DNA from 3 places in the Sporomusa sphaeroides DSM 2875 genome. Region 1 is predicted to be linked to each of the others. Evidence: riboswitches for the same ligand, from Rfam matches in the RefSeq annotation. Region 1 holds a riboswitch; each other region holds the start of a gene.
The links. A riboswitch is a leader RNA that binds a small molecule or an ion and turns the genes downstream of it on or off. The one in region 1 is predicted to bind cobalamin.
Positions count from the first base shown of each region.

Region 2: it holds a riboswitch for cobalamin, as region 1 does, so the genes downstream of both, SPSPH_RS05255 (nicotinate-nucleotide--dimethylbenzimidazole phosphoribosyltransferase) here and SPSPH_RS03510 (ABC transporter substrate-binding protein) in region 1, are expected to answer to the same signal.
Region 3: it holds a riboswitch for cobalamin, as region 1 does, so the genes downstream of both, nikB (nickel ABC transporter permease) here and SPSPH_RS03510 (ABC transporter substrate-binding protein) in region 1, are expected to answer to the same signal.

Region 1 is NZ_CP146991.1:784,255-787,534, reverse strand. Features, by position in the region: gene SPSPH_RS03515 (MotA/TolQ/ExbB proton channel family protein) at 1-352, opposite strand, end outside; gene SPSPH_RS03510 (ABC transporter substrate-binding protein) at 385-1,380, opposite strand; cobalamin riboswitch at 1,615-1,795, opposite strand; gene SPSPH_RS03505 (ABC transporter ATP-binding protein/permease) at 1,930-3,280, shown strand, end outside.
Region 2 is NZ_CP146991.1:1,210,185-1,213,464, forward strand. Features, by position in the region: gene SPSPH_RS05250 (iron-containing alcohol dehydrogenase) at 27-1,160, opposite strand; cobalamin riboswitch at 1,493-1,689, shown strand; gene SPSPH_RS05255 (nicotinate-nucleotide--dimethylbenzimidazole phosphoribosyltransferase) at 1,840-2,874, shown strand; gene SPSPH_RS05260 (sensor histidine kinase) at 3,009-3,280, shown strand, end outside.
Region 3 is NZ_CP146991.1:342,939-346,218, forward strand. Features, by position in the region: gene trhA (PAQR family membrane homeostasis protein TrhA) at 1-232, opposite strand, end outside; gene SPSPH_RS01485 (winged helix-turn-helix transcriptional regulator) at 748-1,083, opposite strand; gene SPSPH_RS01490 (TIGR04076 family protein) at 1,190-1,513, shown strand; cobalamin riboswitch at 1,654-1,858, shown strand; gene nikB (nickel ABC transporter permease) at 2,096-3,034, shown strand; gene nikC (nickel transporter permease) at 3,041-3,280, shown strand, end outside.

The sequences.
Region 1 (3,280 bases):
TGTCCAAATGGTTTAAATATGCCCGGAGGCCGGCAACAGCTAAAGAAGCTTCTCCCTCCAGCACGCTTTCGATATTCGCGCAGCCCCGCTGCACATGGGCAATACCCTTGGCGGCAACCATAGCGGCAATCCCCTGGGTCTGCCGGCATAATTCATGAGCTGCCGCCCAGTCATCCCGCTCCAGTAAAGCGGTAAGCCGTCCGGTAAACTCGTGCATATCGGTGTCCATTTTTCTATAATACATGAACCGTTCCACCCCAATGGCGGCCACCAGTACGGAACAGGCCAGAATCAGATACATGACCGGGCCGCCCTGATGAAATATCTGAAAGCACTTGGCAATAAAACTCATTCTTCTCCCCCCGTTTGTATCTATCAATAACCTTAAAAAAGCTGAGGATAGGCGGCCCGGGCTACAGCCTGCACGCCGTAAACAATGTACTGTGAGGTGGAAGTCAGGTGTCTGTCAGGCACAACAATCATTTTTTTGTTTTGAATGGCTTTCACGATCTGCAAAGCCGGATCATTTTGCACATCCTCAGCAAACTTCTGAATGTCTGTTTTGCCGGTATAATCCCAGACCGGCAGCAGAATGATATCCGGATTAATACGGACAAGCTGTTCTTTGGACAATAGGTCATCATTGTTTAAACCGGCGGCTGCCACACCTTCAATTGCCCCCGCCTGGCGGCAAATATCTTCAAAAGTACTCCCTTTACCGCCACTATCGCCCATCAGGGAAAACCGGATAACTACCGGGCGCTTGTCGGCTGGAATCGTGCTGGTTTTTTCGTTAATTTGCGCCAACTGCGTTTCCATCTCAGCCACCAGCCGTTCACCGGCCTGTTCTTCACCGACAACCCGGGCAAGCGCGATAATAGATTGCTTAACCTCGTCAACGTTGGCGGCGGTTTTATAAACATAGACAGGAATACCTGTCTCCCTGAGTGTTTGGCTCAGCACCGGCGGCAGCCAATCCGGCATAAGCACAAGATCCGGCTGAAGCGCAATAATACTTTCGGCATGAATACGTATTCTCTTGGGAACAACTTTGGCCTCTTCCACAACATTGGAAACTCCGGCATCATCCACAAGATGCGTCAGGGCCGCAATACGCTCCGGGGTTACCAGTGCCAAAAGAATTTCGTCGGTACTGACGGAAAGCGGCACAATCTTTTGCGGTTTTTGCGGAAGCTGTAGTACATAGCCGGTACTATCCACTATTTCATAGCCGCCGGAACCGGCTATATTTCCATTGCCGCCTTGCGGCGAACCTGTATTATTTTTTCCCGTACAACCACCTGTAAAGAAGAGCAGCACTACTAAAACCACGAGCATACTCAGGCGACATGACGGTTTAGCCAGGGTTGCCAACATCATCGTTTCATCTCCTGTAGGTTGTCTCTTAAGTAAACATTATGCAGCAGCATTGCGGCCAAACAGAGCAAAAACAGCTGCAAACAGAAAAACTCCCGACCGTATAAAAAGTCGGGAGTAACAAACAGTAGGTTACTAGTTAGAATAAAAAACTTCTGGCGATAAAACCAGAAGTGAATTCAGCTACGCCGCAAAACGCCTACTGTAATCCCCTCCCCAAACCCTCGTGGGTAACAAACGGTGATTGTCAGACAGGCAGTTCTCCTGACTCCGGATCATAGCTCGCTTAAACCTTCCCAGAAACTCATCCCAGTGGCATATCTTAAGCTTACTCCCCGTTACAGTGGCGGGACCGCGCCGGCTTTTCACCGGTCTTCCCTATTAAGCCCAGTTGGGCACCTACCTCAAATATTCTGTTTATTGTTTCCAGTATATACTTCAGTCCAAATAGTGTCAAGTTGTTCTTATTTTGTATATCTCTGCTCAAGATGGCATATACATGCCATATCTGACTTCCATCTTCACGCGAGAGGAGCAGGTCACTTGGTAAGAATGGCACTGTCCTATTGGTTGTCGAAAGCTGCTCCCAAAGCCTGGATATTAACCCTGCTTCTCATCCTTTGCACCGGTTTGCTGGTACTGCTCCATATGCAGCTTAATAATTGGCAGGTAGGCTTCTACAATCACCTGCAGCAGCATAACCTCGCCGGTTTTTATCATTCCTTAGTTCAATTTGCTCTGATTTGTTCCATTCTCGTCGCAGCCTCAGGCTGGCAGACACATGTCAAAATGCTGCTGCAGCTGCGGTGGCGCCAGTGGTTAACGAATAAATATATCACACTGTGGCTGCACAAACAGAACTATTTTCATATGAAATTTCTTGTCAAGGCTATCGATAATCCGGACCAGCGTATCGGCGAGGACATTCAGCTGTTTGTTACCCATTCACTGGACTTGGCCGTGGGGCTGCTGCGTCATTTGATAACGCTTATCGTATTTTCAGTTGTCCTTTGGCGGTTATCAGGGGAAATCCGGGTCTCCTTATTGACAACCGAAGTTATAATTCCCGGCTACCTGGTCTGGTCCGCCCTCCTGTATTCCGCTTTCGGCACCTGGGTAACCATAAAGATAGGGCGTCCTCTTATGCTGCAAAATAACCTTCAGCAAAGCAATGAAGCCAACTTCCGCTACAGCTTAATCAGGCTGAAGGAATATGCCGAAGGTGTTGTATTATGCAAAGGAGATACCTGGGAAAAGCACAACTTATTAAAATGGTTTTCAAATATTGTAATTACCCAGCTTGCAATAATTAAAACCACCAGGGACATTACCTGGATATCCTCAGCCTATACACAGTTGTCTACCGTATTTGCCTTTTTGATCGCGTCTCCCAAATATTTCAATGACGAGCTGCAGCTTGGACAATTATTCGAAATATCGGGGGCTTATTGGTATGTTCATTCCGCGCTCGCCTATATTATTGAAAGCTTTGGGAAAATCGCTCAATGGCAGGCTGTAACTAACCGTCTGCGGGAGTTTTGCACCCAGCTCCGGCTTATCCAGTCACAGCACCTGGCATCAAACACTTTCTTTTACAATCCGGATACACTCATAACCAAAGAACTTTCCGTATTTTCTCCTGCCGGCCATATCCTGGTGAACAAGCTTACCTTAGCGCTCCCTAGCGGTGAAAGCCTGCTGATTACCGGTCCTTCGGGCTGTGGCAAAACCACATTATTACAAACATTAGCCGGAGTCTGGCCCTATTTCTCCGGGCAAATGTCCTGCCCGCCGGATAGCAGTGTCCTGTTTCTGCCGCAAAAACCTTATATCCCGATTGGCTCACTGCGCGCGGCGGTACTATACCCGTACAAACACGTCAGCGTAACGGACAATAAGGTGG
Region 2 (3,280 bases), 430 kb from region 1:
GGTCAGACCTTTTATTATGGGAGGTTTTACAGGATTGACCGGTAAATGGCCTCCACATCCTGCTGTGAGCCTTGGCGGGGATTGGTTAGGCTGCAAACGTCCTTCAGGGCATTTTCCGCCAGCAAGGGGATATCTTCGGCTCTGAACCCCCGCAGTTCGTGTAGTTTTGCCGGTAATTCCAGCGCCTTATTGAGCTGCTGCACCAACTGGATGAAGCGTTTTGCAGCGGCTTCTGCCGGTAAGCCTGTGGTGTCAATCCCGGCGGCGCGGGCCAGATCAGCATACCTGGTTACGGCTGCCGGCAGGTTGAATTCCATGACGGCAGGCAATAAGATGGCATTGCATAAACCATGCGGCAGGTTATAGAACCCGCCAAGCTGGTGGGCAAGTGCATGGACATACCCTAAGCTGGCATTGTTAAAGGCAATACCTGCCAGATATTCGGCATAGACCATGGCTTCCCTGGAGGGTAAGTCATGGCCGCTTTGGTAGGCGGTCACTAAATTGGCGCTGATTAATTCCACGGCTTTAACGGCTTTGCAATCGGTTACCGGGGTAGCATTGGTGGAAACATAGGCTTCAATGGCATGCGTCAGGGCATCCATACCGGTTGCGGCCGTTAGACCGGGAGGCATGTCCAGCATAAGTTCGGCGTCACTGACAGCAATAATGGGGGTAACATGCCAATCATTGATAGTCATTTTTACATGCCGCTCTTCATCGGTAATGACACAAAAGCGGGTTAATTCACTGCCGGTACCGGCAGTGGTATTGATAGCAATAAGGGGGGCGGACCGCTTGGCGGATTTGTTGAGACCTTCATAGTGGGCAATTTCGCCGCCATTGGCAGCTAATAGCGCAATGGCTTTGGCGCAGTCATGAGGAGAACCGCCGCCAAAAGAAATCAAAAAGTCGCAGCCGTTATCCCGGAACAGTTTTAACCCGTAATTTACCTGAGCTACCGTAGGATTAGGTGAAACGTCTTTATAGATTATGTAAAAAATACCTTCGGCATCAAGTAATGCCAGCAGCTTGTCAATCAGCCCGGTTTCAACGAGTGTTTTGTCGCTGACAATCAGTGCTTTTCTAAACAGCATAGGTTTAATGTAACCGGCAATCCGTTCTGTGCAGCCTGTGCCCAAAATACTAATGGGTGTCATAAAATATTCATGGATTTTTTGCACGGCAACGGCCTCCCCTTGCTCTGTAATTTTCTAAAACGATACCATCATTTTGCTGTTTGTGCAAGCTTGTGAAGGACAGGCAGCGAAAGGACCGCAAAAAAATGACATACTATGACGAGGGATAACTATTTTGGCAGGCAAATGCCTGCGGCAGCGCTTTTGTTTGCCGGACAACCGGACAGGCCGGGACAGCGGGGGAAAATAGAACTATTTTGACTAAATGCTTTAACATCTTGCGAACCCTGCATATACTGACAGGAGAATGGTTTTGACTGTAGAAGTGTGCAAAAAAAGTAGATGGATAATTGCATATCTGCCACCATACAGGTGCCTCTTAGCAGTAAGAGGAGAATAGGGAAGCTCGGAAGGATGCACAATCCTTAAACGACGCGGTCGCGCCACTGTAATCGGGGAGGAACACCCAAACCAAGCCACCGGTAATCGGGAAGGCCAGGGGTTCTGATTATCCGTAAGCCAGGAGACCTGCCTGTTTTGGCTGTTATTTACCTCCGCGCCAGAGGTAGTACCGGAAGGACAGGATTTTATGAAAGTAAAACCCAGCCCTTTGGGGCTGGGTTTTTAATTTAAATGCTGGAGGTTATAAGGCGTGCATCAGCGGTTCTTCCGGATAAGTATAAAATGAGGGGGCGTAAGTATGGATTATCGGGCTAAAGTAGACAATTTAATCAATGGTGCGGCAAAGCCGCCGGATAGCCTGGGACTATTGGAGAAGCTGTTTAAAAAACTGTTGCTTGCATGGGGGACCATGCATCCGGAAATAAAACCATATCACTTGATTTTTGCTGCCGACAACGGCGTGGTGGAAGAGGGGGTAGTGGACTTTCCCAGTGAGATTACTTACCTGCAAGCGCAAAATATGGTGGATGGCCGGGCGGCGATCAGTTGTTTTTGCCAGGCCAATCATGTTCCGTATTCGGTAATTGATATCGGCATCAACAATACAAAAACAGCAGGCATATACCGGCGGGTGGCGCCGGGAACCAGGAATTTTATGAAAACAGAAGCCATGACTCAAGCCGAATTTGACGAGGCCTGGCGGGTTGGCGAGGAAATGGCGGGGTATGCTATTGATACTCAGGGTGCTAATTTAGTATCCTTTGGTGAAATGGGGATTGGCAATACCACTACGTCCTCAGCCGTACTGCATGCAATGACCGGGATACTCCCTGAGTTTGTTGTCGGTTATGGTGCCAGCGCTCCGACTACCGATATGTTAAAGCGAAAATGCGTGGTTGTGGCCAAAGGAGTTGAGCGTCACCGGGAAACCTTCTGCAGGATTGAAGATATCCTGCGGTGTGTGGGCGGTTTTGATATTGTCGCTATCTGTGCCGGGATGACAGAGTGCGCCAGGCGCAAGATTCCGTTTGTTATCGATGGCTTTATCACCGCGGTAGCCTTTGCCTGTGCTTCCCGGATAAATCGAGAAGTGGAAGCCTATGGCCTGCCTTCTCATATGTCCAAAGAGCCGGGCATGGGCTATGCCCTGCTGTTAGGCAATATTTTGGCCGATGATGTGCCAATTCGAGCCAACATGGCTTTAGGGGAGGGGACGGGAGCTGTTTTAATGGTCTCAATGCTCAGGACGATGGCGTATACCATGTATACTATGGCCAGGCTTGCCGATTTTGCGGTCAGCAACCCGGATTCGCAGCATTTGACGGCCATATGATATTATTTTTGGTGGAGCACTGTCAATTTATAGCAGGAATTGACAGTGCTAATAGCCAAAATATCCCCTTATCAGGAAAATTACAATGCTGATTTCTTTTATGCTATCTATAGTTTGGGTAGGGGGGATGTTTTGTGCATAACGGCAAACGGTTTAGCCTTGACGAGATTATTAATGTTCAGAGCCTGCAGGAGATACAAAATAAATTTTCGGAAGCCACCGGTATCGCTGCTGTTACTGTTGATGCAAACGGTGCACCTGTAACCAAACCCAGCAAATTTACTGATTTTTGCTGTTATGTTCGTTCCTTTCCCGACGGGTTTGAGCGGTGCAAGGCTTGTGATGACCGGGGCGGACGCAACGCTATGGAACAGCAGCGGCCGGTTGTGTATCATTGTCACAGCGG
Region 3 (3,280 bases), 440 kb from region 1:
ATTTTGCTCTTTCATTAGTAAAACTGTGATAAAGTGTTGATGACAAGTACAACAGCACCAAAGAAGTACCATAGATGATAACGCTTAGTAAATGCCATATACTTCCATTGTTATAGACTGATACCGTAAGCACACCAAGTCCGATTAGTGCAAAAATCGTTCCCACGCCATGTGTAGCAGCATTCAATATTTCTTCTAGATTAACTTTCGCGGTCATTGCATTCTTTACCATCTACTCATCCCCTTCTGTGATTTATTGTCCATGGTTATTATCTCTTTCTGCTTCAAATTATAACCGAGGACACATGGCGGCTACTTTACCTTTGGAGTCCCCTTTACAGGTAATTTCAATATTATGATTGAAGGAATTAACGATTCCAAATCCACGCATTTCTGAGCAATCTAACTGCCGTTTCTTTGAAAAGAGGTTCCAGGCAATATATGGGCAATGTGCTGAGTCGGCATCTTACTATGAAGCGTACACAAAACGAGGAAATTTTGCAAGACGGCATCAAGGATAACATTCCGTAAACCGCTTGTTTGCCAAAAGGCTGCGTGAGTGTGTGCGGCTGTAAGAAGTTATTTTGGTTTCTCGAACACCCAAGTTACGATAGCATTTTGCCGCTGTCCCTCTGGGGCTTACTTGCATATCTTTTCATAGTATTCCTCATTTTCGATTTATCTTAATCTTAACTTGCTTCTCAGAAAAAATCTCGAGGAGAACAAAAGGCACCCGCAGAGTATCATCTATGGTTTATGTTTTTCTCCCCATTGACATATTAGTTCCATCAAAGGATAAAGTGATAGCCCCTTTTCAGATAAGCTGTATTCAACTTTTGGGGGAATCTGAGGATATTCTTCACGTGTGATTAGGCCATCATTTTCTAATTCTTTCAGTTGTACACTCAGGGTCTTATGTGAAATTGTACCGATCAGTCGTTGTAATTCATTATATCGAATTGGCTGTGCTTCAGCCAGCCAATACAAAATGACCATTTTCCATTTGCCGCTGATCATTGATAAAGTATAACCAAAGGGTGTATCTTTCAAGCTGTTGATTGGGCGTTGTTCTCTCATGCTCATAGTATCACTTACCTTTTCACCAGTATGCGGCATAAAAGTGCATACTTCAAGTTATTTCCTTTTCATTGTAAGATATAGCTATACTTAATGTAAAGGAGCAGAATGCATGAACAAGTGTAAAATTGAAGTTATTAAAACTACATTTGATGAAGAATTAGCGAGAGCCTATGGCTGCAAGGGACTGGGGAAATGTCCAATGCATAAAGTTGGCGATATCTATTATGGCGATTACGCTAAACCGGAAGGGCTATGTGATGAAGCCTGGAAAGCCATGTATCAATATGTATTTGCCCTGGCACATGGGAGTGATATTTTTTATTATGGTGATTGGATCGATAAGCCTGGAGTGGCAATCTGCAGCTGTAATGATGGGCTAAGACCAGTTATTTTCAAGATCACAGCCACAGATCAGGTATCAAACAAAAATTAGCAGCAAACCAATATAAGTAACCATTCTTGATTTTGGACAGTGCTTTTGAGAAAGTAAGGCAAAAATAAAGTTATTGCCTAAAGTGTATTTTTATGTTATTTTTATAGACAATACAGTGAATCGGTAAATATAGGTTACAATTGTATATTGTAGAAGCAGGTGCCCTCCGGGGCTTAATAGGGAAGACCGGTGAAGACGGATGCTTGGCATCCTTCGAGTCCGGCGCGGTCCCGCCGCTGTAACGGTGAGTTTTGTCTCCATGATGCCATTAGGATCAACATCCTGAGAAGGCGAGGCAAAGCGATGAACCGTAGCCAGAAGAACTGCCTGTTTAGCAATCACCGAATATGGATAGCTGCTGTTGTCTATCCATGGAACCCGCGAGCGATGGGGAAGGGGATTTTTGCATATGGCTGCGCCGTATTGAAATTCCTGACGTATTGTCAGGAATTTTTATTTACGGGACAATATGTGGACAAAGTCTTCCGCTTACGCGGAGGACTTTTATATTTATTACGTAAGTGCAATCGGGCTTTATTGGACAGATGGCGCCGATTGCAGAAGGAACAGGAGTGATGGAGTATTCTTAAGCGACAATTGTTGCAGCGGCTTTTTCAAATCGTCATCGTACTTTTTGGTATTAGTTTTTTAAGTTTTCTGCTCATTTATCTGGCGCCCGGAGATCCGGTGCGGGCCATGTTCGCCGTTACCGGCAATATTCCATCAGAAGAAATACTGGAAGATATGCGGGAACAAATGGGGCTGAACCGCCCGTTTCTGGTGCAGTATGGACATTGGCTGATGAACTGCCTGCAAGGAGACTTTGGCACTTCTTATTCTCAGGGCAAGCCGGTGTCCGAGATGCTGGCGGTGCGGGTTCTGCCCACATTGCAGCTGGCGCTTTTGTCCCTGGTGATGATGCTGGTGATGGCGGTACCGGCAGGAGTGCTATCGGCCTTGCATCAAAACCGGTTTTTGGATTATTTTATCCGGGCGGTTACCTTCACCGGCATTTCTTTGCCGAATTTCTGGGCGGGGCTGCTGCTCATTTACTTTGTGGCGCTTAAACTGGAATTGCTGCCGGTTGTTTCCACCGGCATGGGCTTGCAGAAGATGATTCTGCCAGCCTTTACCCTGGCCTTTGCCATGGCAGGGAAATATGCGCGTCAGGTTCGCGCGGCTATATTGGAGGAAATGAGTCAGGACTATGTCTATGGAGCTTTGGCTAGAGGATTATCGGAAACAGTTGTGCTGTGGCGGCACGTTATCCCCAATGCCATGCTGCCGCTCTTAACGCTGCTGGGGCTGTCCCTGGGTTCACTGCTTGGCGGCACAGCGGTTGTTGAAGTCATTTTTTCCTATCCGGCACTGGGCAGCCTGGCCATCAACGCCATTACGTCGATGGACTACCCCTTGATTCAGGGATATGTCTTGTGGATTGCCCTGATTTATATGATCGTTAATTTGGCAGTGGATGTTTCTTACAGTTTTCTGGATCCACGCCTCAGGAAAGGGGTATAACCGGCGATGGCGCGGAGCAGATGTCAATTTTACATATTTCTGGCCTTGGTGTTAGGCATCGTGGCAGTGGCGGTGTTTGCCCCGCAGATTGCTACCCATGATCCGGGACAGGCTGTGTTGACTGCAGCCAACAAACCACCGAGCAGCGAACACTGGTTTGGCACCGATCGTATGGGGCGGGATTTGTTCTCGCGGGTTATTTATGGTACCCGCACCTCGCTGGCTTCGACTTTGGTTTTAGTGGTA